Regions from separate parts of the Halomonas sp. Cn5-12 genome, predicted to be linked through region 2. Evidence: riboswitches for the same ligand, from Rfam matches in the RefSeq annotation. Region 2 holds a riboswitch; the other holds the start of a gene.
The links. A riboswitch is a leader RNA that binds a small molecule or an ion and turns the genes downstream of it on or off. The one in region 2 is predicted to bind thiamine pyrophosphate.
Positions count from the first base shown of each region.

Region 1 (14,767 bases), on a different contig from region 2:
ACCCGCTTTGGCGAGTTCACGCATGGCGGCTTGGGTAATGGAGGTACCCGTCCCCAATAAAATCGAGGTGGTATTGGCAATGGGGATATTCCAGTAGCGGGATTTGCTGCCCTCATCGGTCACGTACTCCACTCGCCCTCCATTTACCAACACCCGGCAGTGCTGGAGGTAATAAAGGTTTGCACGCTTGGAATGCAGGATGGTTTTAAGGTCAGAAGGCGAAAAGTCATCCATGGCAGCTCTCCCTATATTTTTTACCTATCTAACCATCCTTCGCTTTATAACGCCATTAATCTTCGCCATTCTTAGCCCGTCTGATTCACCCCGGCCCTGCGCTATCGTCGTGCTACGCTTAATGCTAATTCACGGCTTTTAGGTGTTCTGTTATGCGCTTACGTCAACTTTCACGGGGTACCTTGGCGGCGGGGGCGGCGCTGCTGCTGTCGCTGCCTGCTCAGGCACAAACCAGTGCCGATTGGGCAGCTTACGATGAGGTGTTTGAGCGTGGGGCGCAGCACGCGCAGTGGTGGGATGCGGGTTGGACGGGCATCTATGCTGCAAGCCTTGCGTTTGATGCTTACCAATCCAGTGAAGCCAGCGACCCGGACGACCGTTTTGATGCCCGTGTTGGGGTCGTGAAATCCGCCTTAGCGCTGGGAGGTATGCTGACGGATCGCCAGCCGCATCAGGCGGCGCTGGTAGAGTACGAGCGCCTTAAAGCGCAGGGTGAGCTAAGCGGCGTGCAGGCGTTGGGGCTTTCGCTTGCCCAGGCGGAGCGTGAACGCCGTGGGTTTGAGGCGCGGGTTAGCTCGCTGGTGGTGAACACTGTGGCGGGGGCGGTAATTGCCGCTGACGGTCGCGAGCGGGATGGTGCCATCAACTTCGCTACAGGCATGCTGATTAATGAGCTGCACATTTGGACGCAGCCTAATCAGGCCTCCAGCGCGATTAACCGCTTTCAGCCTGCCCGCGTGTCTCTTGGCCCCATCACGTTAGAAGGTGAATACGCGCTGATGGTGTCGCCCCAGCAGATTGGCGCCACCTGGCGCTATTAGGTCGTTACCTCCTCTCTACACTATTTATCTATGTTTAGTGCCTACATTGCCATCGTCGCTTTGTTAGGCACTTTTGGAGTGGGCGGAAGATTAGCGCGCTTACCGTTGTCAGCGCGCCGTGAGCGCGTAAAATATCCGCCACTTTTTTGGTTTCACCAAATGTTATGTTATAACTTATTTATTCGATAGCGAGGACGCTCGATGAGTGAGCACATGCATCGCCATAACAAGGAAGGCCCTTGTCATTTTTCGCTGATGTCGTTGTCTGCCACTAAGCGGTTGGGCTTTGTCGCGCTGCCGTTGCTGGCGCTTTGGGGGCTGGTGGTGTGGGCAGGCGGGTGGCCGTTATGAGTGAACGTTCCTCTTCGCGTTTGCAGCTGCACGACCTGCACTTGGCCCAGGGCCGTCGCACGGTGTTAGAACATGTGGATGGCGATATTAAGCCCGGCGCGATTACCGCGCTCATTGGTGCGAACGGTGCCGGTAAAAGCACGCTGATTCAGGCCATTATGGGTGAACTGCGGCCGATTAGCGGCAAGGTGGTATGCACGGTGGATAAAGCGCGCCGTGCCTGGCTGCCCCAGCAGCTGGCGTTAGACCTCACCTTCCCCATGAGCGTGGAAGAGCTGGTGATGACCGGCAGTTGGCCAAGCCATGGTGCCATGAAAGGTTACTGCGCGGCCCACTACCGCAAAGGCCGCGAGATTATGGCGCGCCTGGGTATTTCTCACTTGGCTCACCGCCCGCTGGGCGAGCTTTCCGGAGGCCAGCGCCAGCGAGCGCTGATTGGCCGCACGCTAATGCAGGAAGCGGAGCTGCTGCTGCTAGACGAGCCGTTTGCCAACGTAGATAGCGATACGGTCGATATTCTGATTCGCATCTTGCGCCAGATGGCCGATGAGGGTGTCACGATCATTATTGTGCTGCACGATATGGACCACCTGCGCCGCTTGGCGGATGAGGTGTTAATGCTGAATGGCGGCCATGGCCGCTGGGTCGCTCCCAGCGCGCTCAACCACCAGCATGCCCCGGCCCAAATGGTGCCGTTTACCTTAGGAGGCCGTCATGCTGGCACTGCTTGATGCATGGTTCATTGCACCGTTTGATTACGGCTTTATGCGCCGTGCCGTGGTCGGCGGGCTGGCACTTTCCTTGGCTGCGCCGCCGCTGGGTGTGTTTCTGGTGCTGCGCGGCATGAGCCTGATTGGCGATGCCATGGCCCATGCCATTTTGCCGGGGGTGGCGCTGGGCTTCTTGCTGGCGGGGTTTTCGCTGCCGGTGATGAGTGTGGGCGGCGTGCTGTTCGGGCTGATGGTGGCGCTACTGGCCGGGGCCGTTTCCAAAATGGGCGGCCAGCGGGAAGACGCAGCCATGGCGAGCTTTTTCATCATTTCGTTGGCGGCGGGCGTCATGTTGATTTCCATGGGCGGCAGCAGCGTGGATTTAACCCACGTGCTGTTCGGCTCTATTTTGGCGATTAACTCCACGGCGCTGCTGCTGATTGCCTCGATCAGCACGCTGATTGTGATCACTCTGGCGATTATCTTCCGCGCCCTGGTTGTGGAGTGTTTAGACCCGCTGTTTTTACGCGGCCAAAGTAGTCGTGGCGGTTGGGTACATAGCGTCTTTTTAGGGCTACTGGTACTGAACTTAACGGCGGGCTTCCAAACCCTGGGCACGCTGATGGCCGTTGGCTTAATGATGCTACCCGCTACGGCAGCACGGTTTTGGAGCAAGCGGTTAGAAGGCTTGATTGGGATTGCCGTGGTGTTGGCGATGCTGGCCAGCACCGGCGGGCTACTGCTGTCGTTCCATTTAGACACGCCCTCAGGCCCGAGCATTATTTTGCTGGCCGGGGTGGCGTATTTACTCTCGGCGCTGTTTGGCCGTTACCACAGTTTGGCCGCTAAGTTGCGGCGCAAAACCACGCCCTTGGCGCTGGAGCAGTCGCACTAGCGGGTTGATGTTCATACGGTTATTTCTTAAATCAGGAGCATGTTATGTCGCTTTTCTCTTCATCGCGTTGGCTAGTGGGCGTTTCGGCCATATTGGCACTGCCTGCCGCCATGGCGAACGAGCGGGTGCAGGTTGTCACCAGCTTTTCTATCTTGGCGGATATGGTGGAAAACGTCGGTGGAGAGCATGTGACGGTCAGCTCGTTGGTGGGCCCTGATGGCGATGCCCACGTTTTCTCCCCTAGCCCTGGCGATGCCCGTGCGCTAGCCGGGGCCGATTTAGTGGTCTTCAACGGCCTGCTGTTTGAGGGCTGGATGGAGCGCCTGATTGACTCCAGCGACTACAGCGGCCCAATGGTCACCGCCACCGACGGCATTGTTCCGCGGGCGTTTGCGGCCCATAGCCATGATGACCACGGGCACGAAGCGCATGAGCATCATGATCATGGCGATCACGACCATCACGGGCATGGCGAAGAAGAGCACGCCCATAATGACCATAGCGACCACGATCATGGCGATAACGACCCTCACGCTTGGCAGGACCTGCAGCAGGCCAAGGTCTACGTCACCAATATTCGTGATGGATTGATCGAGGCGGATAGCGCCAATGCGCAGAGCTACCAAGCCAACGCCGAGCGCTACTTGGCGGAGCTGGATAGCGTTGATGCCGAGATTCGTGAGCTGCTCAGCGAGATTCCTGCATCGGCCAGTGTGATCACCGGGCACGACTCGTTTGGCTACTTCTCTAGCGCCTATGGCGTTAATTTTCTCTCACCGGTCGGGCTCTCTACCGAAGCCGACCCCAGCGGCGCCAGCATGGCGGCTTTGGTGGATGTGATTGAGCAGGAGAACGTGCAAGCGCTGTTCCACGAGAACATGACCAACCAGTCCATTATCGTGCAACTGGCCGAAGAAACCGGCCTGCCCATCGCAGGCACGCTTTACGCGGATGCGCTGGCCAGTGAAGGCGATGCCAGTACGTACCTGGGCATGATGCGCCACAATGCGCAGGTGCTGCACGACGCTCTTGCAGAGCCGGGCCATGATGATCATGGTTATGACGACCACGACCACGACCACGACCACGACCACGACCACGACGATCATGGTCATAGCCACTGATTCATACCGTGAAGACAAAAATACCGCCAACCCGGCGGTATTTTTTTGCATTGCATTTTGCGCGGTGGATGGGGAGACTTGCATCACCGACTTTCGTTAACGCTGTTTAAACCGCTGCAAAGAGCCAATGCCATGCGCCTAAACGCCGATTTTAGCCACTTTGCCTGTGTCACGCCGGAGCAGTACCACTGGGTGGCCTCCCCCAGTGCGGGCGTAGAACGAATGATGCTGGATCGCATCGGCGATGAAGTGGCCCGAGCCACTAGCCTGGTACGCTATGCGCCTAATAGCCAGTTCAGCCACCACACCCACGACGGCGGCGAGGAAATTCTCGTGTTAGAGGGCGTGTTTGCGGATGAGCATGGCCGCTACTCCGCTGGCAGCTACCTGCGTAACCCGATTGGCACTGGCCATACGCCGCAGATTGGCGAAGAGGGCGCGCTGATACTGGTTAAGTTGCATCAGTTTGATGAGAACGACCTGCTCCAACTGGCGATTCCTGCCCACCGCTTGCCCTGGCAGCCTGACCGTCGGCCGGGCATTACCTACAAAATGCTGCACACCTTTGGCGATGAGCGGGTCAGCCTGGAGCGTTGGGAGAGCGATACCACCATCGACTACCCTGCCCTGCCCGGAGGCTTAGAGCTATTGGTGCTGGAAGGCTCGCTGTGCGACGCGGGCAGCGAGTACCCGAAAGGCAGTTGGTGCCGCTACCCACCGGGTGCGGCCCCGCAGCTTCGTGCAGGCCAACACGGTGTAATGATGTACGCTAAGCGCGGGCACCTATCTGACGCCCTTTCCCAGGCTAGCGCGCCAGGCCAATAAATGGCAGCAGAGTGAGCAGCGCAATCAGAACCACAGCCACCATTACCAGCGTTACCTGAAACGGGTGCTCCGCTAAGCGCCGCCAGAGTGTTGGCGCTTCATTGCGGGCCAGCGCCTCTTTATGGGCTTGGCGTGCGTTAGCTTGGCGTTCGGCCTGATACTCGGCCAATGCGGCCTCTGCGTCATCACGCTGGACAGGGTTGCGCAGCCAAATGGCATCGACCCCCAGGCGGAAAAAGCCCGCCTGGGTTTCGTACACATCAAAGCCATGCTCATCCAGCAGTTGGCGGACTTCCATGGCTTCTTCATCGGTTACATGGCGCAACCGAAACAGCAAATGGGCCATCTTAGTCGCCCATGGCTGCCATGCGGTCGGCTTGAATCACTTCAATCCAGTAGCCATCCGGATCTTTCACGAAGATAACGTCTTTCATCTTGCCCTGGTCGGCACGCTTCACGAAGGTTACGTCGTGCTCATCAAACCACGCCTGGGCGGCTTCTAAATCCGGCACGTTGAAGCAGATATGGCCAAAGCCCTGGGGCTCGGCGTTGCCATCGTGGTAGGCAAAATCCTGCTGGGTTTCGGTGCCCCAGTTGTGGGTCAGTTCTAACAGGCCTTTCTGGCTAAAGGTCCAGGCGGTGCGGGCTTGGGTATCTTCCGGCACGCTGTCGCTGGCTTCCACGTTGGCGAGGAAGTAGAGCGAAAACTGCATCTCTTCAAAGTCCAGCCGACGCAGAACCTGCATACCAAACACTTTGGAGTAGAACGCCAGGGCGCGTTCCGGGTCTTTGACCCGCAGCATGGTGTGGTTTAAGCGAAAACCCTGAGTTTGTGGGGCAACGGGGGCAACGCCTGGGTGCTGTTCACCTTGAAACGACATACAACTCTCCTATTGCGGGTTGGGGCATCATGACATCGTGAAAAGTATGCTGATATAACACAAATTCTTTGACGAACATATTACCTTGTACAAGGCTTAGGCTGCTAACAGCGTCAAGCTGTCTACCGCTATTTGCGTATTGATCATTTTGCTTACTTCCCCCTGTTATGAGGGCGCAGGTTGTATATTTCCAGCCCTCACCCAAGGACCCTTTATGTTCCGCGATCGAAACGTACTAGGTGAGCCGTTAACACCCTGCCGCCACTCTCTTAATCGTTGCTGAAAAGTAGCGGCTGCACTGGGGCTTTACAGCCTCGCCCAAGGCTAGGATAGTACCCACCAACGACAGGGGCGCCGCCCAGCGGCTGAGAAGCACCCTTCGAACCTGAACCGGATAACGCCGGCGTAGGGAGTCGTGGTGCTCACCACCACCTCCTTCGCCGGGAGGAAACCATGACCTACCCCCCACTTGGCGACATGCTCGCCGCTCTACGCGAGTCTACGCCGCTCGTGCACTGCATGACTAACTATGTTGCGATGAACAGCACGGCTAACCTGCTGCTGGCTACGGGCACCTCGCCTGCCATGCTGCATGCCCCTGAAGAGGTGGCTGAATTCACCGCAATAGCGGGCGCACTCTCCATTAACATTGGCACGCTCTCTACCCCTTGGGCAGAGTCGATGCAGCTTGCCGCTCGCACGGCTAAAGAAACAGGCACCCCATGGGTGTTAGACCCCGTAGCGGTCGGGGCCACCGCCTTTCGTCAGCAGGTCTGCACCGCGCTGCTTGCCCATCGGCCTAACGTCATTCGCGCCAACGCATCGGAAGTCATGGCGCTCACTGGCTTAGCCAGCCAAGGTCGCGGCGTCGATGCCACCACCACAACGGAGGATGCCGCCCAAGCGGCGATCAAGCTGGCACAGCAGCAGTGCTGCATTGTTGCCATGACCGGCGAAACCGATTTTATTACCAATGGCACCCACCACTACCGTTTAACGGGCGGCCACACGCTAATGCCGCGCGTAACCACCCTGGGCTGCGGGTTAAGCGCTTTGGTAGCGGGTTTTTTGGCCGCCAACCAGGCCCATCCACTTTCGGCAACGCTGGCTGCGCTGGCGTGCTTCAGCATTGCCGGAAGCCGTGCGGGGCAGCAGGCCAGTGGGCCGGGCAGTTTTCAGGTCGCGCTACTGGATGCGCTGTATGCCCTTACCCCTGACGATCTCTCTTCTCTTAGCCAGCTGGAGACGCTCCATGCCGTTTGATCTTTCGCTCTATTTAGTCACCGATGCTGCGTTATGCGCCGAAACGGGGCTTGAAGCGACCGTGGAAGCCGCCGTGAAGGGGGGCGTGACCATGGTGCAGCTGCGTGATAAGCATGCCAGCGATGAGTCCATGATTGCCCAGGCAACACGGCTGAAAGCGCTGCTGGAAGGTAGCGGTGTACCCTTGATTATTAATGACCGGCTAAATGTGGCCATCGCCAGCGGTGCCGACGGCCTGCACGTGGGTCAAAGCGATACCGCGGTTCAAGAGGCGCGGGCGGCGCTGGGGCCGCAGGCCATTCTAGGACTGTCGATCAACACCCTCGCGCAGCTTCGTGACGCGCCCATCGCGCTGTTGGACTACGTCGGGTTAGGCCCCATTTTCGCCACTGCCAGCAAGCAGGATCATGCTCGGCCCATCGGCTTCGAGGGCCTCGCCGAGCTGGTGCGCGCCTGCCCGTTGCCCAGCGTGGCGATTGGCGGCTTAAAGGCGCAGCACGCCGCCCAAGTGAGTGCCGCCGGTGCCCAAGGGATGGCGGTGATTTCTGCGATCTGCGGCCAGCCCGACCCTTACCGGGCGGCGCTGGCGTTTCGCGCCTCATGAGTCGGCTCGACCAGCTGACCGCCTTCGTCAAAGTGGCGGAGCTTGGCAGCTATACCCGCGCTGCCGAGGCACTGGATCTTTCACGTACGCGGGTGTCGCGGCAGGTCATGGCACTAGAGGAGACGCTGGGCGCTCGCTTGATTCAGCGCACGACGCGGCGGCTGCATCTTACCGATGCGGGAGAGCGCTATTTAACCCATGCCCAGGCCATTTTACTGGCGTTGGAGGAGGCCGCTGCCGATGTCGGCAGTGGCACCCACACTGTGAGTGGGCGGCTGCGTATCAATGGTCCCATGAGTTTCGGTACGCGCTATCTCGCGCCTCAGGTAGCGCAGTTCATGCAGGCACACCCCGCACTCGACGTACGCCTCGATCTCAACGACCGCCGCGTAGACTTGTTGGAGGAGGGCTATGATGTCGCCATCCGCATCGGTAGCCTGCCCGATTCCAGCCTGATCGCCAGACGGCTAGCCCGCTGCCAGCTCGTACTGTGCGCGTCACCCGGCTATTTAGCGCAGCACGGCACGCCTTTGCGCATCGAAGACCTTACCCAGCACCACTGCCTACGCTATCGCAGCGGGCAGAACAGCGGCGACTGGCGCTTCGGCCAGCAGTACGTTAGCGTCACGGGGCCGCTGGAGAGCAATAATGGGGATATGTTGACCCATGCCGCAGAAGCGGGATTAGGCATCGCCCAACAACCCAGCTTTCTGATTCATGAGAGCGTTCAGCGGGGAAACTTGGTGCCGCTGCTGTTAGACCTACCGCCGACCTACCTAGACATACACGCCCTCTACCCCGCACGGCGTTTTCTACCCGCCAAGGTAGCGCACTTCATCGATCAGTTGGCCGATGCCTGGGGCGACCCACCCATATGGGAACAGGGGCTTGGATTATCGCGTATATCGCAACAGTAAAGTGCTCATCGGTTAGATTATCTTCTCCACTCGCTGGCCTACAGTAGCATCATCGCATCCATGGTGATGCTCAAAACGCGAGAGAGTGCTATGACGACGTTAACTACCCCGACGACAATCCTTCATGCGACCGCCCTACTGCGCGTTAGCCTAGGTGTGATGGCCCTGGCTCACGGCCTGATGAAAGTGTTCGTGTTTACGCTCCCTGGCACGGTGGGCTACTTCGAATCGCTTGGCCTGCCCGGTTTCATGGCTTACTTGACCATTGCCGCCGAAGTCGGCGGAGGCTTGGCCCTGGTGCTGGGCCTATACACCCGCTGGGTGAGTCTGGCGCTAGTACCAGTGCTGCTCGGCGCCGCCTGGGTACACCTCGGTAACGGCTGGGTCTTCTCCAATCCCGGCGGCGGCTGGGAGTTCCCAGTGTTCTGGGCCGTGGCCCTCCTGGTGCAAGCCGGCCTGGGCAGCGGTAGCTTCGTCATCAGCCGCCGACTGGCATAATCCAATGGCCTGCCGAGAATCACACGTTGGCAGGCCCACTGACTGGAGTGTATCCTATGTTACCGAGTCTCTTCATTTCCCATGGCTCTCCCATGCTGGCGCTCACCCCCACCCCCGCCCATCACTTTTTACGGGAGTTGGGCCAAACCCTACGCCCCAAGGCCGTGGTGGTCGTTTCCGCGCACTGGGAAACCCCACACTTGCAGGTCAGCAGCAGCGTAAAGCCTGTCACCATCCACGATTTTGGCGGCTTTCCTGATGCGCTATTTGCGGTTCAGTACCCTGCCCCTGGTAACCCTGAGCTGGCCCAACGGCTGGCCAAGCAGCTCGGCGCCACGCCCGTGGAGCGCGGGCTGGACCACGGTGCCTGGGTGCCACTCTCACTGATGTACCCTGACGCTGACGTGCCGGTAGTGTCGCTTTCGCTTCCCAGCCGTTGGAGTAATACCGAGTTGATAGCCCTGGGCGAGCAGCTGGCAATGCTGCGCCAGGAGGATATTTTAGTGGTTGGCTCGGGGAGCTTGACCCATAACCTCTATGAGCTTCAGCCACAGGGTAGGCAGCTTTGCCGAGTGGGTTAATGCACGGCTGCGCGAGGGCGATCGTGACGCGCTGGCCAACTGGCAAACCGCCCCAGACGCCAAGCGCAATCATCCCACGCCAGAGCACTTCCAGCCGCTGCTGGTGGCTATGGGAGCAGGCGGCAGCGCCGCCACCCAGCTACACCACAGTGTTGAGCACGGCGTGCTGGCAATGGATGTCTATCAGTTTGCCTAGCGCTTACGCTGTGGGGCGACGTTTCAGGGTGGTGCGACGATCGTGATAGGCAATGGCCAGACCGCTGCACATGATCAGCGCGCTGCCTACCCAGACCCAGACGTCCGGCAGTTCTCCCCAGAACCACCACCCCAGCAGCACGGCCCACAGCATGGCGGTGTAATCGAAGGGCGCCGCAATGGCGGCGGGCGCATGGCGAAAGGCCAGGGTGATGAACGCCGTGGCCCCCACCCCCAGCACCCCGGAGGCGGCAAAGCCCAGCCAGTGCCAGGGATGGGGCGTTTGCCATACCCAGGGCAGGCTGAGGCCCGTCAGTACCAGCGGCACGGCCGTCATGTAGAACACCATGGCCCACAGGTGCTCGTTGGCGCCATAGCGCCGCGCCGTGACCATCATCAGGGCATAAAATACCGCTGCGGCCAGCATAATCATGGCGCCTAGTTGAAACGCATCTCCGCCCGGGCGAACTACAATCAGCACACCCACAAAGCCTACCAGTGATGCTACAAGCACTGGCGGATCAATACGCTCACCTAAAAGCGGCACGGATAGCAGCGTGACAAATAGCGGTGCGACAAACGCAATGGCGGTGGCTTCTGCCAGCGGCAACAGGGTTAGCCCCCACACAAAGCACACCATGGTGGCGGTGTAGATCAACCCACGCAGCAGGTGAGCGCCTGGCCGCTTGGTGCGCAGCTTACGTAGCCCGCCGCCAAAATAAGCCAACAGAGCAATGAGCGGTAACGATACCAGCGTGCGGAAAAAAATAATTTGTATCGGGGAGTGCACCGCCCCTAACCACTTTGATACTGCGTCCCCTAGTGCTAAAAACAGCACGCCTAAGCACATGCAAAGTATGCCTTTTAAGGATGGCGTCATAAACATGCTCCTTGTGTTGCTATTGTTATGGTCCTACTCGGATATCATCGACATACAATAAAAAGCCCCGCCAACGTACATTAGCGGGGCGGTGAACCACTGCGGTGGTTAAAGGCTTGCGTTGACCACCATACAATCCATGCCCTGCGCCTGAAGCGTTTGGCAAGCTTGCCGCGCCTGGGATTCGTTCAGCGAGACGACACGGGCGCGAAATACTGTCGTGGGCCCCTGAAGCGGATCGATGGCAACGCGGCCTCCCACGCTCGTTGGCAGCTGCTGCGCGGCTTGGCGAGCCAATTGTTCAGCTTGGGCCGCCTGGCTAAAGGCACCTACTTGAATGCCCCAGCCAGCAGAGGCCATTTGCGCAGTGGGAGGTGCCGTCGCCAGCACGCGCTCCCGCTCAATAAAGGCTTGCAGTGGATCTTGCGAGGCAGCTTCTGGTGCCTCCTCACGTGCGGCCTCCGCTTGGAGAAGCTGGGCCTCAACGGTTTGTGCCGGCGTACTGTTAGACATGGGCCGTGTGGGTGATAGCGACGTGGCGGAGATATTAGCCATCATCGGTTGTGAGCGAGGCTGAGTAAGCGGTTGGGCTGGTCCTGCAAACCCCATAAACTCACTTGAGAAACTGGTATCAGCAAGCCATGAGCGTTGATCTCTTAGCGACGCACGCATAAAGCTGCGGTCTAGCAGATCTGCCATATGGGTATCACGGGAAGAGGAACTGAATCCACCCATCACTACGGCTACCATACGGCGGCCATCATGGACAGCAGTGGTGGCCACGTTAAAGCCTGAGGCGCGAATGAAACCAGTTTTTAAGCCATCGGCCCCTGGGTAGTCACGCACCAATCGGTTGTGGCTGGTATGGCGAGTACCGCGGTAGGTGAACTCCTGCAAACCGAAATAGTGGTAATACTGGGGAAAGTCCTGCATCACCCGCACCGAGAGCGTCAACATATCTCGCGCGGTGGTGATTTGCAGATCATCCGGTAAGCCCGAAGCGTTGCGGAAGGTAGTGGCATTCATGCCCAACTCACGCGCCTTCGCCGTCATCAGGTTCGCAAAGCGTTGCTCGCTGCCTCCTAGTGCCTCTGCCACCACGACCGCCACATCGTTGGCAGAACGCACGGCTAGCGCACGAATCGCCGTATCCACAGGAATGGAGCTACCGGCCGACAGCCATAGTTTGGTCGCCGGCATGGCAGCCGCCTGAGCAGAAACGGGCAACGGCTGATCGAGGCTTAGCCTTCCCTCCTCCAGCGCTTCGAATGTTAGGTAGAGCGTCATCATTTTCGTGAGCGACGCAGGATAGCGTGGCTCGTCAGCATTTTCAGCGTATAGCACTTCGCCGTTTTCGAGATCCACAACGATGCCTGCATAACGAGGATTCGCCTGGGCGTTGGCGCTACCCATCAGCGTCATCATCAGCATGACCAGTAGCCAGTGCGCCGCCCAAACCGCTGTGCTCACTCCCCGTGTTGTTGCCATACCGACCTCTTACTGATTGATCACACTGCCCGACACTTGGCCATTCATACGGCTGCTGCATTAGCCTAGCATGCCTTATCGTTAAATTGATCTTCCCATAGAGCATTCATCTCGATAAAGCAGCGGAAAAAGCGCAGATATAAAAAAACCGACCCCAAAGGGTCGGTTTTCATTGTGCCTACCAGAAGGAGCAGCGCTTATTCAGCGACGGCTTCTTCTTCAGCCACCGGGCGGTCTACGAGCTCAACGTACGCCATGGGCGCGTTGTCGCCGGTGCGGTAACCGCACTTGAGAATACGGATGTAACCACCCGGACGCTCGGCGTAGCGCGGACCCAGCTCGTTGAACAGTTTGCCGACGGCTTCTTTGGAGCGCGTACGAGCAAAGGCCAAACGGCGGTTTGCAACGCTATCCTGCTTTGCCAGGGTGATCAGCGGCTCGATAACGCGACGCAGTTCCTTGGCCTTGGGCAGGGTTGTCTTGATGACTTCATGTTCGACCAGCGAGACAGACATGTTCTTGAACATGGCCTGACGGTGCGAGCTGGTACGATTCAGATGACGACCACTCTTACGATGACGCATGGTTGTGATTCCTTACCAAACTGGGACTCAAGTCGACGCTTACGCGGAGGCCTTGTCGTCCTTCAGGCTAGCGGGTGGCCAATTTTCCAGCCGCATGCCGAGGGACAAGCCGCGCGCTGCCAATACATCCTTGATTTCATTCAAGGACTTCTTACCGAGGTTCGGGGTCTTCAGCAGCTCCACTTCCGTGCGCTGAATCAGATCACCGATGTAGTAGATATTCTCGGCTTTGAGGCAGTTAGCGCTGCGTACGGTCAACTCGAGATCGTCTACGGGGCGCAATAGGATCGGATCGACGTGATCCTCTTCCTCTTCGACTTCCTGCTCTTTATCAGCTTCCAGGTCGACGAAGGCGGCCAGCTGCTCTTGCAGAATGGTCGCACTGCGACGGATAGCCTCTTCCGGATCCAGGGTGCCGTCGGTTTCCAGGTCGATAATCAGCTTATCGAGGTCGGTACGCTGCTCGACACGAGCGGCTTCGACCGAGTAGGAAACACGGCGAACAGGGCTGAAGGTGGCATCCAGCTGCAGGCGTCCAATCGCACGGGTCTCTTCATCAGAGCCACGAGCGTCAGCCGGTTCGTAACCACGACCCAGCGCGACCTTAAGCTGAATTTTCAGCTCGGCACCTTCATTGACGTGTGCAATGACATGGTCCGGGTTGACGATTTCGACGCTATGATCAAGCGCAATGTCGCCAGCGGTGACGACGGCTGGGCCCTGCTTGTTCAGCGAGAGCACCGCCTCATCGCGGCTGTGCATCTTGATCGCAACATCTTTCAAGTTCAGGAGGATTTCGATGACATCTTCCTGCACCCCTTCGAGCGCACTGTATTCGTGCTCTACACCGGCAATTTCAGCCTCTACCACAGCGGCGCCGGGCATGGATGAAAGCAGAATGCGACGAAGTGCATTCCCCAGGGTGTGACCAAAGCCGCGCTCGAATGGTTCGAGGACGATTTTGGCATGATGTGCGCTGATTTCTTCGACCTTGATGTCGCGAGGACGAAGAAACTCTGTCACTGAACGCTGCATATGAACACCTTTCAGGCTGCCAAACGGATACTGAGTACTCTAAAGCACAATACTCAAGAGCATCTGGGCGGTTAGCTTTGCTATCCCGCCCAGGCCTCAAGAAGCAGAAACGTACATCAAACTGCTTACTTGGAGTACAGCTCGACGATCAGGTTTTCGTTGATGTCGGCAGTCAGGTCACCGCGTTCAGGCAGAGCCTTGAAAGTGCCTTCCATCTTCTTGGCGTCGATGTCGATCCAAGCGATGTCGCCACGGTTGGCCGCAATGGTCAACGCGTTTTGAATACGGGCTTGGTTCTTCGCCTTTTCACGGATAGCGACCACGTCACCGGGCTTCACTTGGTAGGAAGCAACGTTAACGGTGCGGCCATTCACGGAAATCGCCTTGTGGCTGACCAGCTGACGCGCTTCAGAGCGAGTCGAGCCGAAGCCCATGCGGTAGACGACGTTGTCCAGTCGGGATTCGAGCAGCTGCAACAATACTTCACCGGTCGCACCTTTCAGGCGAGCGGCTTCTTTGTAGTAGTTGCGGAACTGCTTTTCGAGTACGCCATACATACGGCGTACTTTCTGCTTCTCACGAAGCTGCAAGCCGTAGTCGGAAAGACGCTGACGACGCTGGCCGTGTACACCCGGGATCTGCTCGGATTTACACTTCTTCTCGAAGGGAGTCACGCCACTCTTCAGGAAGAGATCGGTGCCTTCACGGCGAGACAATTTGCACTTAGGTCCAATATAACGAGCCATGAATCTGTCTCCTTAAACGCGGCGTTTCTTAGGCGGACGGCAGCCATTGTGGGGAATGGGCGTCGCGTCTACGATGCTTTGCACGCGGAAGCCGGCGGCATTCAGTGCGCGCACGGCGGATTCACGGCCGGGACC
Region 1 is NZ_JAKGAY010000002.1:134,744-149,510, reverse strand. Features, by position in the region: gene L1249_RS02110 (hypothetical protein) at 387-1,055, shown strand; gene L1249_RS02105 (hypothetical protein) at 1,257-1,406, shown strand; gene L1249_RS02100 (metal ABC transporter ATP-binding protein) at 1,403-2,137, shown strand; gene L1249_RS02095 (metal ABC transporter permease) at 2,121-3,011, shown strand; gene L1249_RS02090 (metal ABC transporter solute-binding protein, Zn/Mn family) at 3,056-4,135, shown strand; gene L1249_RS02085 (cupin domain-containing protein) at 4,268-4,960, shown strand; gene L1249_RS02080 (DUF6164 family protein) at 4,941-5,306, opposite strand; gene gloA (lactoylglutathione lyase) at 5,308-5,841, opposite strand; TPP riboswitch at 6,179-6,270, shown strand; gene thiM (hydroxyethylthiazole kinase) at 6,295-7,104, shown strand; gene thiE (thiamine phosphate synthase) at 7,094-7,708, shown strand; gene L1249_RS02060 (LysR family transcriptional regulator) at 7,705-8,625, shown strand; gene L1249_RS02055 (DoxX family protein) at 8,716-9,123, shown strand; gene L1249_RS02050 (DODA-type extradiol aromatic ring-opening family dioxygenase) at 9,180-9,704, shown strand; gene L1249_RS02045 (hypothetical protein) at 9,661-9,900, shown strand; gene L1249_RS02040 (DMT family transporter) at 9,904-10,779, opposite strand; gene L1249_RS02035 (D-alanyl-D-alanine carboxypeptidase) at 10,888-12,267, opposite strand; gene rplQ (50S ribosomal protein L17) at 12,465-12,851, opposite strand; gene L1249_RS02025 (DNA-directed RNA polymerase subunit alpha) at 12,891-13,886, opposite strand; gene rpsD (30S ribosomal protein S4) at 14,012-14,632, opposite strand; gene rpsK (30S ribosomal protein S11) at 14,645-14,767, opposite strand, start outside.
Region 1: linked by a shared signal. The riboswitch ahead of thiM (hydroxyethylthiazole kinase) and the one ahead of L1249_RS04015 (sodium:solute symporter) in region 2 are both predicted to bind thiamine pyrophosphate.

Region 2 (14,767 bases):
TCATGCTCAAACTGCAGGCGTTGATTCGCGAGAATACAGCGGAACTTGCCGCCTTGATCACCGAAGAGCACGGTAAAACCCTGCCGGATGCCGAGGGTGAAGTGGGGCGCGGGCTAGAAGTGGTAGAGCACGCCTGTTCGATTACCTCCCTACAGCTTGGCGAGCTGGCGGAGAATGCGGCCAACGAGGTGGACGTCTATACCATGCATCAGCCGCTGGGTGTGGGGGCGGGCATTACCGCCTTCAATTTTCCGATCATGCTGCCCTGTTTCATGTTCCCGTTGGCGATTGCCACCGGAAACACCTTCGTCTTGAAGCCTTCCGAGCAAGACCCGAGTTCTACCATGCGGCTCGTGGAACTGGCACATGAAGCGGGTATTCCGGCTGGAGTATTGAACGTCGTGCACGGTGGGCCTGACGTCGCCAATCAAATTGCCGACCATCAAGATATCAAGGCGCTGTCGTTCATCGGTTCGACCCATGTGGGGTCGCTGCTTTATAACCGTGCGGCCGCTGCTGGCAAACGTATGCAGGCCATGATGGGTGCAAAAAACCACTGTGTCGTCATGCCGGATGCCAACCGTAGTCAAGCCATCGATAGCCTGCTGGGCTCTGCCTTTGGTGCCGCCGGTCAGCGCTGCATGGCGAACTCGGTGGTCGTGCTGGTGGGGGAAGCGCGCGAGTGGATCAAAGACATCGAAGCCGGCGCGCGCGGTATGATCGTAGGACCCGGCACCCAGCGCGAGGCCGATCTGGGGCCACTGGTCTCTCCGCAAGCCAAGGAGCGGGTCGAGCGTTTGATTACGGCAGGTGAAAAGGAGGGGGCTACGCTGCTGGTTGATGGGCGCGGCTACACGGTCGACGGCTACCCAGACGGTAATTTCGTCGGGCCGACTCTGTTTTCCGATGTAACGGCAGAGATGACGATCTATCGCGAGGAAATTTTTGGGCCGGTGCTGTGTGTCGTCAACGTCGAAACGCTGGACGACGCCATCGCTTTCGTTAACGCCAATCCGAATGGCAACGGCACCTCGATCTTTACGAACTCGGGCTGGGTCGCGCGACGCTTCGAGACCGACATCGACGTCGGCCAAATTGGCATCAACGTGCCTATTCCAGTGCCGGTCGCCTACTTTAGCTTTACTGGTTCTCGGGCGTCGAAGCTGGGCGACCTAGGGCCTAACGGTAAACAGGCGATTGCGTTCTGGACGCAGACTAAAACGGTCACTGCCCGCTGGTTCGAGCCCGAAAACGTCTCTAGCGGTATCAATAGCACGATCTCGCTATAGCGAGCGGCAACGCGCTGCGCCTCCTCGGTAGAGGAGGCGACCTTCACACGTCCTGAAACAGCGGTAAGCTCTCCGAGAGCAGTTGGCCTATGGGGCCAAGCTGGCTCTCGTGTAGTACGAGCAGGTAGGGCGCCTCCTGCTCATCGCGAACGGGCGCCAGCAGCGCGAATTCTCCCTCTTCGAGGTGAAATTCATGAATTTCACGAAGGCCGTGGGGGGTCTCACATTGTGAGCAACGGTAGGTATCGTCCTCGCCATATACGAGGCGATGGTACATTTTGAACAGAGTGTAGAGGGCAAGCCCACCCTCGAACGCGGGCCAGCGAGCCGGTGTGGCACGAATATCGTCGGTAAGCGCGTTGCCTTCTGCTTCAGCATCGGCAATGGCATCGGCCAGGGGAGCCGCGAGAATAGCGGTTTGATCTGCGGGTAGGGGGGCATTTCGTTCCGCCGCCGCGTGAAAGGAGGTGGCCGCCGCCTCGAAATCTTGCAGGTTGTGCAGCGTAAAATCGGCATGCTGTAGGTCGGCAGGTTCGAAACCACCGTTCTCCCAGCCGTGAATCACACGAAGCGTGACCAGGCCGCGCTGCATAGGCCGGGCCAGCAGGGTGTGAAGCATGACACGGATATGCAACTGACGCTCATCCGTATCGTTCTCGAACGCACGGTACGGGTCTGCGAACAGTTCATGCAAACGCCCTGGCGTGTGCTCTTTTGCTTCGGAGTATGACATGGTGGTTTCCCTGTAAGTACGCCGCTTGGCTAGCCGAATAGCGTACGGCTTTTATGACATTAGATCACTAAAAGTATGGCGAGCGTAAAGCCATATGAAAAGAGTCTTTAGTTAGCAATTTGTTACGGATAAAAGTGAGTTGGTAGTGGGACTCTACTTCAAAATAAAAAAGGAGCCTTTATGGCTGCATCGATCAGTCGGTTCAAACTTCCTGACACTCTGGATAATGTTCCCAATGATATTCGGGAAGCCATGTTGGCCGTGCAGGAGAAAGCGGGCTTCGTGCCCAACGTATTTTTGATGTTGGCTCACCGACCCGACGAGTTTCGCGCTTTTTTTGCGTATCACGATGCGTTGATGGAGCGACCATCGGAGACGCTGACCAAAGCAGAGAAAGAGATGATTGTCGTTGCGACCAGTGCCCGCAATCGCTGCTTGTACTGTGTCGTCGCCCATGGCGCGCTGGTGCGTATCTACAGTAAAGATCCGTTACTGGCCGATAATATCGCTATCAACCATCGTGTGGCGGGATTGAGCGAGCGTCATCGGTTAATGCTCGACTTTGCACTGCACAGTGCCATCGATCTGGGCGAGTTTTCAGACGAATGGCAGGCGCGTTTAGAGGCAGTGGGGTTCACGCTGGATGATTGCTGGGACATCGGTGCCATTGCCGCGTTTTTTGGCATGTCCAACCGCTTGGTGACACTAGCAGGAACACCGCCCAACGCCGAGTTTTACCTGATGGGGCGTGTCCCCAAGAAAGTGGAATAAGCAGCCCGGCCCCATGGGCAAGGCTTTACTAACGCACCACTTTGATTGAGGATACTGCCTCCACTCACTGTCGCCAGGGGAGCCCCAATGGGGCTGAGAATGCGCGCAACGCAGACCCTGGAACCTGATCCGGTTCGTACCGGCGGAGGAAGCGCGACATGCCTTACCTAACGTCTTTCGTGTTAGGCGCAGCGTTATGCTGCTTTGCTTTTCTGGGTCTTCGGGCACGTTTCAGTGGCGGCTCGCTGGATGATTATGTCTCCGCCCGTAATTCGCAAACGTCGGCCACCCTGGGGCTCTCCTTTTTGGCGTCCGGTATGGGGGCTTGGATACTCTTTGCACCCCCTGAAATCGGCGCATTCGTAGGGCCCGTGGCGCTACTGGGCTATGCCCTTGGCTCGGCGCTGCCGTTCATCGTTTTGGGTCTCTACGGGCCTAAGATACGCCAAGCACTGCCCGAGGGACGCAGCATTGCCGAGTTTGCCGACGCCTGCTATGGCAAGGGGGTACGCCATTTCGTGGCGCTCGTTTCCGTGGCTTACATGGGCTGCTTCCTGGCTGCTGAACTCACCGCCATCGGGGCGATTACCGCGCTGCTCTCCGACGTGCCTCCCGCCGTGGTGATCATCGGGGTGGCGCTCACCACGCTGGTGTACACCGTCATGGGCGGGCTGCGGGCAAGCTTGGCCACCGACCGCTGGCAAGCGTGGCTGCTTTTGGCGCTGCTGCTCGCCGTCGCCAGCGTGACGCTCTGGCGACTGCCCAGTATGCCGAATGACGCGCAACTCCCGTCGCTCCCCATCGGCAGCTCGCTCAGCGTGGCGTTGACGCTGGTGATCGCCGTGACCGCGGCCAACTTGTTTCACCAAGGCTATTGGCAGCGGGTATGGGCGGCCCAAGACGACGCGAGCCTGGGGCGCGGTGCCTGGTTGGGTGGCGGCTTGACCGTACTGGTCGTCATGGTGATCGGTGGCGTAGGTATCATGGCAGCGATGAGCGGGGTCAGTCTCGGCGAGCCGCCCATGCCGTTTTTTGCGCTGCTTAGTGATGCCCCGGTATGGATCACGCTGCCTTCATTGGTACTGGCCGTCACGCTGGTCACCTCGAGCGTCGACACCTTACAAAACGGCATTGCGTCGCTGTGGGCCAATGGTCACCGGCCCGAGGCCCTCAACAAGGCGCGCTGGCTCACCGTGGCGATCATGCTGCCCGTGATCGTGATTGCCTTGCAAGGGCTCTCCGTGCTGCGGCTATTTTTAATTGCCGATCTGCTGTGTGCAGCGATAGTGGTGCCGGTGCTGCTGGGTTTGTGGCAGCGTATGACACCGATGGCAGCAATAAGCGGCGGGTTGGCGGGGCTTGTAGGGGCCGTGCTGCCTGGCTGGATCGGTCAGGGCAGCGTCAGCGCAGGGGTAATGGCCGCCACGTTCCCCGGCAGCGTACCGACGTTAGGCCCGTTCGTAGGGGCGCTGCTACTCTCAACAACGGTCAGCGTGGCGTTGGCTCTGGTGAGCCGTCAACGTGTCGAAGTCCGTTAATCAAGGCGTTAAGCAGGACATTTCGTTTCGCGTTATGCTGTTAAGGGTTTGATGACCATTTAGGTGTGATCGCCATGAGCCACCTGTTACCCCCCAACGAAACTGCCCGTTTGGCTGCGCTTAACGAACTGGCCCTCCTGGATACGCCAAACGAGCCCGTTTTCGATCGGATCACGCGATTGGTCACCGTGCTGCTCGGCGTTCCTAAATCTACCATCAGTCTGATCGACACCGATCGTCAGTGGTTCAAGTCTCAAGTGGGCATGGCGGTATCGGAAACACCTAGGGACGTCGCGTTTTGTGCTTACACGGTACTCGAAGATGAGCCGCTAGTGGTCGAAGACGCTCAGCAAGACGCACGCTTCGCGACCAATCCCTACGTGATGACACCTGGCGGCATCCGTTTTTATGCCGGGATACCGCTGCGTAGTTCACAAGGGCTGGTCCTCGGATCGCTATGCGCCATGGACAGCCAGCCACGCAGCTTAAGTGACCAAGAAAAGGCTGCGATGCAAGATTTGGCCGATATCGTGATTGGCGAAATCCACCTGCGCGAACGGCTCATCAACGAGCAGAAGATTCGTGCCGCCAATCAGCAGGCGCTCACGGCGCTGCATCAAAGCCTCGAGCAGCGTATCGAGCAGCGAACCCGCGAACTCAATCTGGTGATCGAGTCGGCATATGATGCCTATTTGAGCGTCGATGAGCAGGGGCGCGTGCTGGATTGGAACCATGCAGCCGAGACCATGTTCGGCTGGAGTCGCAAAGAAGCCCTCACTCGACCGATTACATCGCTCATGTTTCCCGACGGAATCACCAGTGACGATGTCGCCATGCCAGTGACCGGAGAAGCCCTACGGCGCGATGGCGTTCGCTTGCCGGTCGAGGTGCGACTGAAGCGTTTCGAGGTGAATGGCCGCCCACGCCGCAGCTTGTTCATTCACGACATTACCGAACGCCAGCAGCTAGAGCGCCTACGCGACCAGCAGGCCCGAGAAGACGTGCTCACCCGTTTGCCCAACCGCCGCGCCCTAGACGAGCGTCTGCCGGAGGCAATGGCACGGGTACGCCGTACGCTCGCACCGCTGGCCGTGCTGTTTCTAGACCTCGATGGGTTCAAACGCATTAACGATCAGCACGGCCATGCCATGGGGGACGAGCTGCTGCGCGACATCGCGAGCCGTCTCCAGCGAACCGTCCGCGAGACGGATTTCGTTGCCCGATGGGCGGGAGATGAGTTCGTCGTGCTGCTCGAGGGGGTGACCAGCGACGCACCGGAGCCGCTGGCCCATAAGCTGATCGAGGTGATCGAGGAGCCGCTCAGCGCAGGTGGCGTGACCCTGCAAGTAAGTACCAGCATTGGTGTGGCGCTGTTCGTCCACGACGCGGCGGAGACACCTCAGGAGTTATTGAAGCGCGCCGATGAGGCCATGTACAACGCCAAACGCGCAGGCAAAGCGCGTATCGCGCTGGCACGTCCGGCGGATACGTCTGCCCCCCATTAACGAACCCAAGGACGAGTATGATTCGTTGTCTATTGACCACCCCAGAGGGCGACGTGCGCGAGGGCGACATTCGCCTGATGGACGAGTGGATGCGCATGCCCACAGCACACTTGTGGGTCGACATGAAAGGAGAGAGCGAAGCGCAGGAGCGTGAGATACTGGAGCGCTTCGAGTGTCACCCGATGGCCATACAAGACGCCCACAAAGAGCGCCATCCGCCGAAAATCGAAGAGTTCGACAATCACACGCTGATCATCTATCGCGGCATTTCCTCGTTCGATGCCCAGCTAAACTTCGTACCTCAGCAGATCTGTTTCTTCGTCGGCGAACGCTTTTTGGTGACCTTGCACCCCGGCGAGGCGATGAGTATCGAACGCTTACTCAATGAGCACGGCAAAACGCTATTGGCCCAGTCACCCGAGCAGGTGGCACTGAGAGTGATGTACACCTCGGCGGGCTTTTATATCGATAGCTTGCTGGAATTCGAAACGGAGCTCAGTGATCTCGAGGACGAGCTGCTAGACAATGGTAACGACGTGTTGATGCGTAAAATCACCACGTATCGCTCGCGTCTGGTCAAAATGCGCCGGATCTTCAGCTATCACAAAGGCATCACCCAAGAGCTGACGGCGTACGACTACGCGCACTTGCCGCGAGGCGAAAGCGAAACGCTGCATGCCATAACCGATGTCGAAGAACGTTTCGAGCGACTCTACACCCTAACGCAAATGTACTACGACATTTGTGGCGATCTCGTCGACGGCTATATCTCCATTTCATCACACCAGTTGAACATCACCATGCGGGTGTTGACGGTGATTACCGCTATTTTCGTCCCGCTAACCTTTATCGCCGGTATTTACGGCATGAACTTCGAGTACATGCCAGAACTGAGCTATCAGTACGGCTACTTTTTCGTTTGGGGGGCCATGCTAGGGATTGGTGGGGTGCTCATTTGGCTGTTCAAACGGAAACGCTGGTTTTAACCCCCTTGTCGAACCGCCAATTGCCGCAGACGACTGGCCAACAGTAAGAGCCCCAGCGCAATCAGTAGCCAAAGCGTGGCCAACAATATAGGAAACGCCCCCGCACCCGCCAGATCCAGCAGCGGGCCGGTCAGTGACGGAATGACCAGCGCCCCGCTGCCCGCGGCGGTAAAGATGGCGCCGGTGGTGCGCCCGCGCATGACGATCGACTGGTTGCACAGTGCAAACAGCGTAGGGAAAAACGCCGAGGCGGAGAGGCCAAACAGCAGCGCGCCAGCGCTTGGCGGCAGCGCGTTGAGGTGCAGACCTGCCGCTGCGCTCAGCCCCAGCGCTAGGCAGCCAGCGAGCACCTGCCAAGGTGAGCAAACGCGTAGTAGCGGGATGGCGAGCAGGCGTCCCGCCGAGAGCGCCAGCCAGAACAGCGTTGCCAGCAACGCCGCGTGCTCGGTGGTTAATCCAGAGAGCGTACCGTATGCGGTGACCCAGCCGGCGAACGTAATTTCGATGCCCACATAAAGAGAAAACAGTAGCATGAATAGCCCCAGCAAGAGCGGGTCGCGGTGTTTGAGCGTAGCCAAGGACGTGGGATTAGGGTCAACGGTGGGCATGGACGGGCTGACGAAGCGCGACAGCGGCCACAGCATGGCAGCCACGCTGGCCGCGACGATCCAAAACGTGAGGTGAAACTGTCCGGTGAGGGATAGCGCAGCAATCATGATCAGCGGCGTGAGCATGTTGCCGAAACTGAAGCAGAAGTGCAGCGCGCTTACATTGGGGCCCGCTGCGTCTCGGTGCAGCCACAAAAGCAGCGTGTTCCCGCCCGCGTTGAGCGATACCTCCGCAAATCCCAGCAGCATGAACAGCAGCGTCAACAGCAGCAGAAGCGGGCTAAGCGGGGCCAGCGCCAGTCCGGCTACCGCCAGCACGCCCATCATCACCAACACGCGGTGGCCGTTGAAGCGATCCATGAGCAGCCCGGTGACCATGGCGCCGCTCATGTTGCCAACGGCACGTGCAGTGAACAGCACGGCGATTTGGCTCATGGAGGCACCGCTGGCCTCGGCCAAATGGGGCAGTGCTGGGCCAAGCAGTCCGCCGGTCATCCCAATGGCAATGAACAGGCCAAAGTAGGTCCAGGTGAGACGGCGATGGTACGTCGAGGTGAAGTGAAGCATACCGATCCTTGGCAGGGGCAGAAGCACGGTCGACCCGTAGCTTGACGGGTTTTGCTTACTCTCACTATTGGCGAAAAGTTGACGACCCGCCAGGCGGCTGACTGGGGGAGTGTGGCTTAAGGGCACTATGTGCTCTACTCATCCATCGTGATCGAGGGCATGCTGTCCTTCGTTCGCCCCCTTGAACCTCGCACGGCGTTTGTTATCGTCGCGACATATGCACTCAACAAGGAACCACCCATGGCCCACACGGATAACAGCGCAACGATTCCGGCCACGATGTCGGCGATGCTCTTGACCGGTCACGGTGATGTCGACGCTCTGCAATACCGTCAGGACGTTCCCACGCCAACGCCCGGCCCTGGGCAGGTGCTGGTGCAAGTCACGGCGACGGCGAAAAACAACACCGACCGCAAAGCGCGCGAAGGCTTATACCCCACCAAAGGCAAAGAGGACGTGACCTCGTTTGCCATGGGTGGGTCGCCGACGCTGACGTTTCCGCGTATTCAAGGCGCTGACGTGGCAGGTCGGGTCGTTTCTGTCGGCGAGGGGGGCGATCCCCGGCGTATCGGGGAGCGCGGGCTGCTGGATTTCAATTTGTATGCCGACGAGCGTCGTGACATTAACCTGACGCCGGACTACTACGGACACGGCGCAGACGGCGGCTACGCCGAGTACGTGGCAGTGCCTGCCGACCAGTTTCACCATGTCCCCAACCCTGAGCTACACGATGCCGAGCTTGCGGCCATGGGCATGTGCTCGTATCAAACGGCCTACCACATGATGACGGCGGCCAACGTTCAGGCGGGCGAGCGTATCCTCGTCAGCGGCGCCAGCGGCGGGGTGGGCACGGCGTTGATCCAGCTATGCCGTATCGTCGGCGCGATTCCCTACGCCGTTAGCCAGCTCGATAAAGCCGACGCGCTACGTGTGTTGGGGGCAGAAGCCGTCATCGATCGAGGCGACCTGCCCACTTTCGTCGAGCGTGTGCTGGCCGCCACCGATGGTCAGGCCATCGATGCCGTCATGGATCTCGTTGGTGGCGAGATGACCGATCTGTTCATCGATACCATGATCGGCGATATGCAGCGCCGTACCACCTACCCCCGGCTCTCCATTGCCGGTGCCAGCGGCGGTAACCTCAGCGAGATCATGTGGACCCGCATCTATCTCTATCAGGTGCAGATAGTCGGCGTGTCCCACGGTACTCGGGAAGAAGCAGAGCAGTTGATAGCGTGGATACGTAGCGGTGAGTTAAAACCGGTGCTGCATGGCGCGTTCAAACTCTCTGACTTGCATCAGGCCGAGCGCTACTTCGTGAACCGAGGCAGCAACTACCTGGGGAAAATCGTCATCGTTCCCGATGCCCAGTGGGACACCCACGGTGCCCCATTTGCCATAACCTCTGCCGAGGAGCCGGGTGAGTGAAAAACCTGCATACGATTCGATTGTTGGACACCCATGCCGGGGGAGATGTCAGCCGCATCGTCACGGGCGGCATCGATGCATTGCCCGGTGCGACGGTGCGTCAACAGATGGAGTACCTGCGCGACGACGCCGACGGGTTGCGCCGTTTGTTGTTAGAAGAGCCCTACGGCATTCCCGAAATGTCGGTGGATCTCTTGGTGCCTGCCACCGACCCGGAAGCCGTGGCCGGATACATCATCATGGAAGTGATGGGCTACCCGATCTATTCCGGCTCGAACACGCTGTGCACGGCCACGGCCGTTCTGGAAACCGGCATCGTGCCCAAGCAGGAGGGAATTCAACGCTTCAAGTTAGAGGCCCCGGCAGGGCTGGTTCAAATCGAGGCCCGAGTGCACAACGGCGTGGTGGAGTCCGTGACCTGCGAAGGCCTGCCGAGCTATATCGATACCTATCGCGACACCATTCAAGTGCCAGGGATTGGGGAAGTCACCTACTCGGTCGCCTATAGTGGCGGTTTTTACGCCTTGGTCGATGCCGAGGCGTTGGGCTTCAAGCTGGTGCGTGATGAAGAGCAGGCGCTGGCGGCTTGTGCGTACAAGATCGTGGAGGCCATCAAAGCGCAACGCGGTTTCTCCCACTACACCCTAGGCGACGTGGGTCCGCTGCCTTTTCTGCACTTCATGGGGCCCGAAGAGCCGATCGCCGAAGGTTATATCCGCTCGCGGTCGACCACCTACGTGCACCCCGGCGTCATTTGCCGGAGTACCACGGGCACCGGCACGTCGGCAAGGCTAGCGCTAATGAATTACGAGGGGCGGTTGAGCCTCGGCGATAAGCTGGAAACCGTATCGCTTAGGGAAACCGGCTTCATTGGCACGTTTACCGGCACGCATCAAGAAGGGGCTTATCAAGTGGTGGAAAACACCATTACGGGACGCAGCTACGTGCTGGCGGAGTCGAGTATCGTGATCAACTGCGACGACCCGATGGTCGCCTGTGGCGAGTTGCATCATATCCTGAGTGATCGCCATCACGAAGAGACGTAGCCCTCCTGTTCGATTCGTTCCCACACCGGGGCCTTCTCGGCCTCGGTCATGCTTCCCCAGCAGGCAATTTCATCCAACGTGCGCCCGCATCCCTGGCACGTTTGGGTGTTCGGCTCGATCTGGCATACGTGAATACAGGGCGATAGCGGGCGAGGTGTCGATGGCATCGAGTTCACTGTGTCAAGTAGTAGAAAGGGGAAAGCGATCAGCGCTCACTGGCTGGCACTTTACCACGTAGCGACTTGAGCTTGCCTTTCCGGGTTTTGTGGTCCACTCGGCGGCGCTGAGAGGCTTTCGTAGGTTTCGTAGGACGGCGCGTTTTGGGCTGTTTGGCCACGCTCTTGATCAGCGCCTCGAGGCGGTTCAAGGCGTCCTCTTTATTCAGCTCGAGCGTGCGGTAGCTCTGAGCTTTGATGATCACTACCCCCTCTTTACTGATACGCTGGTCCGACAGGGCCATCAGTCGCTCTTTGTAGACCGGCGGCAGCGTCGAACGCTGAATGTCGAAACGTAAATGCACCGCAGACGCGACTTTATTGACATTCTGACCGCCTGCCCCCTGTGCGCGAATTTGGCTAATGTCGATTTCCCAGTCGGCCAAGCTAACGCTATTGGTAATAGTGAGCATTCCGTTCCCGGATCGTTGTATGAGTCTGTAGGCTAACATACTTGACAGAGGGTAGGCGCCAGCGGCCTATTAAGGGCACCGTTCTTGCCACGCCATCAGGAGAGTCCATGAATACTTTATTGACCGAGTCGCCGCTCAGTGCAGGTAGTCTCTACCGGCTGCTATCGGGCTGCGTTTGCCCACGACCGATTGCCTGGGTGGCTACTCAGGACAAGCAGCGGAACGCCAACCTAGCGCCATTCTCGTTTTTCAACGTGGCCAGCATCGACCCGCCCATTTTAGCGTTTTCGCCGCTGTTGGATGGCAGCGCCCAACCTAAAGACACGCTGCGAAATTTGGCAGAAGTTCAAGAGTGCGTGGTACATGTCGGCACCGAAGGGTTGGTCGATGCGCTCAATACCACGAGCGCCAGCCTGCCAAGACACGAAGACGAGTTCACGTTGGCAGGGCTGGAAAAGGCCACCATGCCGGGGGTGAGCGTGCCACGCATCGCAGCTGCCCCGGTGGCATTTGGCTGTACACTGTTGGAAGTGAAGCGTTTTGGCGATCGGCCGCTAGCGGGTAGCCTAGTGTTAGCGCAAATCGTGTCGATTCATATCGACGATACGCTGTGGGACGGTCGTCACGTGGATATGGCCGCGCTGCAACCGATCGGCCGCTTGGCGGGGAGTGACTACGTGCGCATCACTGACCGCTTCGCCATCGAGCGGCCTGCTTAAATCAAGACACGTTTTTTTACACTCTGTTTAAAAGCTCGCCAAGCTTAAGTCGTATACTCTTCCGCCGATATTAGAAAAAAGCATCGCGATGTGGGAGAGAACCAATGCGTCGAATCACAACATGGCTAATGGCGGCGGGGCTTTTGGCTGCTCCGCTGGCTCATGCCGCACTCGAAGTCGGCATGGTGGCGCCCGCAAGCGGCGGTGCTGCTCCTCTGGGCATTGGTATGCAGCAGGGCATCGACACCTACTTTGCCAAGCTCAACGACGAAGGTGGGATCAATGGTAAAACGATCAGCCTCACGACGTTCGATGATCAATACTCGCCGCTGCAGGCAGCCAAGTACACCCGCGAGCTAGTGGGTAACGATCGCCTGCTTGCCGCGATTGGCAATGTAGGAACGCCTACGGCAGCGGTCACTATCCCGATCTATAATCAGCAAAAGACGCTGCTATTTGGGGCATTCACCGGGGCGGGGATTCTGCGCCGCTCCCCGCCCGATCGTTATGTCATCAACTACCGTGCCAGCTACGTTCAAGAAACGGCAGCAATGATCGATGGCCTTCTTGCGGCTGGTATAGAGCCCGAAGAGATCGCATTTTTTACCCAAAACGACAGTTTTGGCGACGCGGGCTATAACGGTGCAATTCGCGCGCTCAATGCCCAAGGCGTCTTGAATACCTCCCAACTGGTTCATGGTCGTTTCACCCGCGGAACGCGTAACGTTCATCAAGGGCTTGCCAGTATTCTTCAGGCACCGGTCACACCCAAGGCAGTGATCATCGTCGGCACCTTTGGCCCGGCCGCTGACTTCATTCGTGAAGCGCGACAAGACCTGCCCGATGCGCTGTTTCTAAATGTCTCATTCGTCGGTAGCCAGGCGCTGCTAGAGGCGCTTGGCCCGCAGGCGGAGGGGGTCATCGTGACGCAAGTGGTACCGCCGTTGGATGCCGATCTGCCGGCCGTCGAAGAGTATCGTCAGGCGTTGGCAGAGTACGCCCCCGACGCCACCCCCGACTTTATTTCCCTGGAAGGCTACCTAGCCGCCAAGCTGTTTGCCGAAGGCCTCAAGGCGGCGGGTAATAACCCCGATCGAGAAGCGGTGGTCAATGGCCTTTTGAGCCTGGGCAGTATCGATATCGGCGTTGGCGAACCGCTCACATTGGGCCCGAACGACCATCAAGCCAGCGATGCCGTCTGGCCTACCATTATCCGAAATGGCCAGTTCGAACCGGTGGATTGGAACAGCCTAGCCCGCTAGCCGTGGCTCTCTATTCCGTTTGCAATCTCTGACACAGCGAATACCCCTGATGAAAAAAACCATAAGTATCCGCGCGATGCTCATTAGCCTCTTTGTCGCCGCCGTGCTGGGCAGCATCGTGTTGGCCGGCACTGGGTGGATGACCAACCAGCGGCTGATCAACGTTCAGCATTTCGTGGCCGATGAGGTGCTGCCGCTGCAAGATGCGAGCCGCAGCATGGTATTGACCATGGGTGCCTTTGGCCAGCGACATGCCGATCTACTCGCCGCTGGTAATCTCCAAGCGTTGGAAGAGGTCACGCCGCGCAGCGAGTTGGCAGCACGCTATAGCCAAGCCCGCACGGGGCTTGCGCGTATCGAGCAGACCAATGCCGCAACGCAGCTCGCTGCACTGGATAGCCAGTACCAAGAGCTAATGGCTGGCGACGAGGCGTTGGAAAACGTGCGGCGCGATGCGCTGAGCCTGCAGGCCCAAATGGCCGAGCAGATTGCTCAAATGCAGTCGGCCATCACTAACGTCATGCGCAGTGCCGAAGACATCGCCGGACGTACCGCTCTGGCTCAGGTGCGCGAAGAGCGTCGGCAGCGCGAACTCATGGAAGCATGGCGGGAAGAGGGCACCACCACGCTGCCGACTCAACTGTTGGATAGCATGTTCTCTGCTCGTGTCGATATCGGTCGTCTGAGCGGCAACGCCCGTATGGCCGTTGCCACGCTGTCCGATCTGGGGCGACAGATGATGCAGGTGGATAGCATCGATGCGTTGGTCAATCTGCGTAGCAACGAAATTTCCCAGCAGGTGGCGCTGGCACGACAGTCTTTGGCGGCCATTGCCGAGGCCCCCAGCACGACCGTAGAGCAGCGCGTGCTCATTGGCGAACTCGATGAGGTCATCGTCGAGCTGAACGGGTTGATGGTGGAAGATGCCGATTCGGTCTACGCGCTACGCCAGCAGCAACTGGATCTGGGTGCTCAAGTGCAAGCGGCGTTGGCGAACGTGGCGGCGGCAACACGTGAGATGCGCTCAGCGCTAAGCGATATCGAAGCCTACACCGTCGCCCAGGCGGCAAGCGCCAGTGAAGAGGCCGAGACGTTGGCGAATGCGGGCCGTACGCTGCTGGTGTTGGTCACCTTGGGCGTGATCGTCGTACTGGCCATCTTTGGCTGGCGCACATTGGTACGCGTACTGGGGCCGCTGGTGGCCATGCGTCGTCAGATGGAGAGCATCAGCGGTGCCGCCGGTGAAAATGCCGACCTTTCCATGCGGCTGGCGCTGCAGCGTGATGACGAAGTCGGTCAAGCTGCCCAAGCGTTCAACCGTATGATGGACACCTTCGAAGGCATGGTGTCTCAGATCCGTGAAAGCGCCGAGGCGATTGCCGCAAGCAGCCGCCAGATCGCCTCCGGTAATGAAAACCTCTCTCAGCGTACTGACCAACAGGCGGCATCGCTGGCAGAGACGGCTTCCAGCCTCGAGCAGATTACCGCCACCGTCAAGCAGACCGCCGACTATGCCGATCAGGCCAAGGGCGCGAGCAACAGCGTGGATGACCGCGCGCGCTCGGCGGGTGATGTCGCCAAACGCACGACGGCGGCCATGAGTGACATTCGTCAAGCGAGTGAAAAAATCACCTCCATCATCAAAGCCATCGACGATATTGCCTTCCAGACTAACTTGCTGGCACTG
Region 2 is NZ_JAKGAY010000004.1:86,072-100,838, reverse strand. Features, by position in the region: gene L1249_RS04030 (CoA-acylating methylmalonate-semialdehyde dehydrogenase) at 1-1,289, shown strand, start outside; gene L1249_RS04025 (hypothetical protein) at 1,333-2,022, opposite strand; gene L1249_RS04020 (peroxidase-related enzyme) at 2,203-2,793, shown strand; TPP riboswitch at 2,859-2,962, shown strand; gene L1249_RS04015 (sodium:solute symporter) at 2,952-4,331, shown strand; gene L1249_RS04010 (diguanylate cyclase domain-containing protein) at 4,406-5,836, shown strand; gene L1249_RS04005 (magnesium transporter CorA family protein) at 5,854-6,822, shown strand; gene L1249_RS04000 (MFS transporter) at 6,819-7,997, opposite strand; gene L1249_RS03995 (zinc-binding dehydrogenase) at 8,238-9,425, shown strand; gene L1249_RS03990 (proline racemase family protein) at 9,422-10,471, shown strand; gene L1249_RS03985 (DUF1289 domain-containing protein) at 10,456-10,638, opposite strand; gene arfB (alternative ribosome rescue aminoacyl-tRNA hydrolase ArfB) at 10,677-11,099, opposite strand; gene L1249_RS03975 (flavin reductase family protein) at 11,207-11,818, shown strand; gene L1249_RS03970 (ABC transporter substrate-binding protein) at 11,923-13,080, shown strand; gene L1249_RS03965 (methyl-accepting chemotaxis protein) at 13,130-14,767, shown strand, end outside.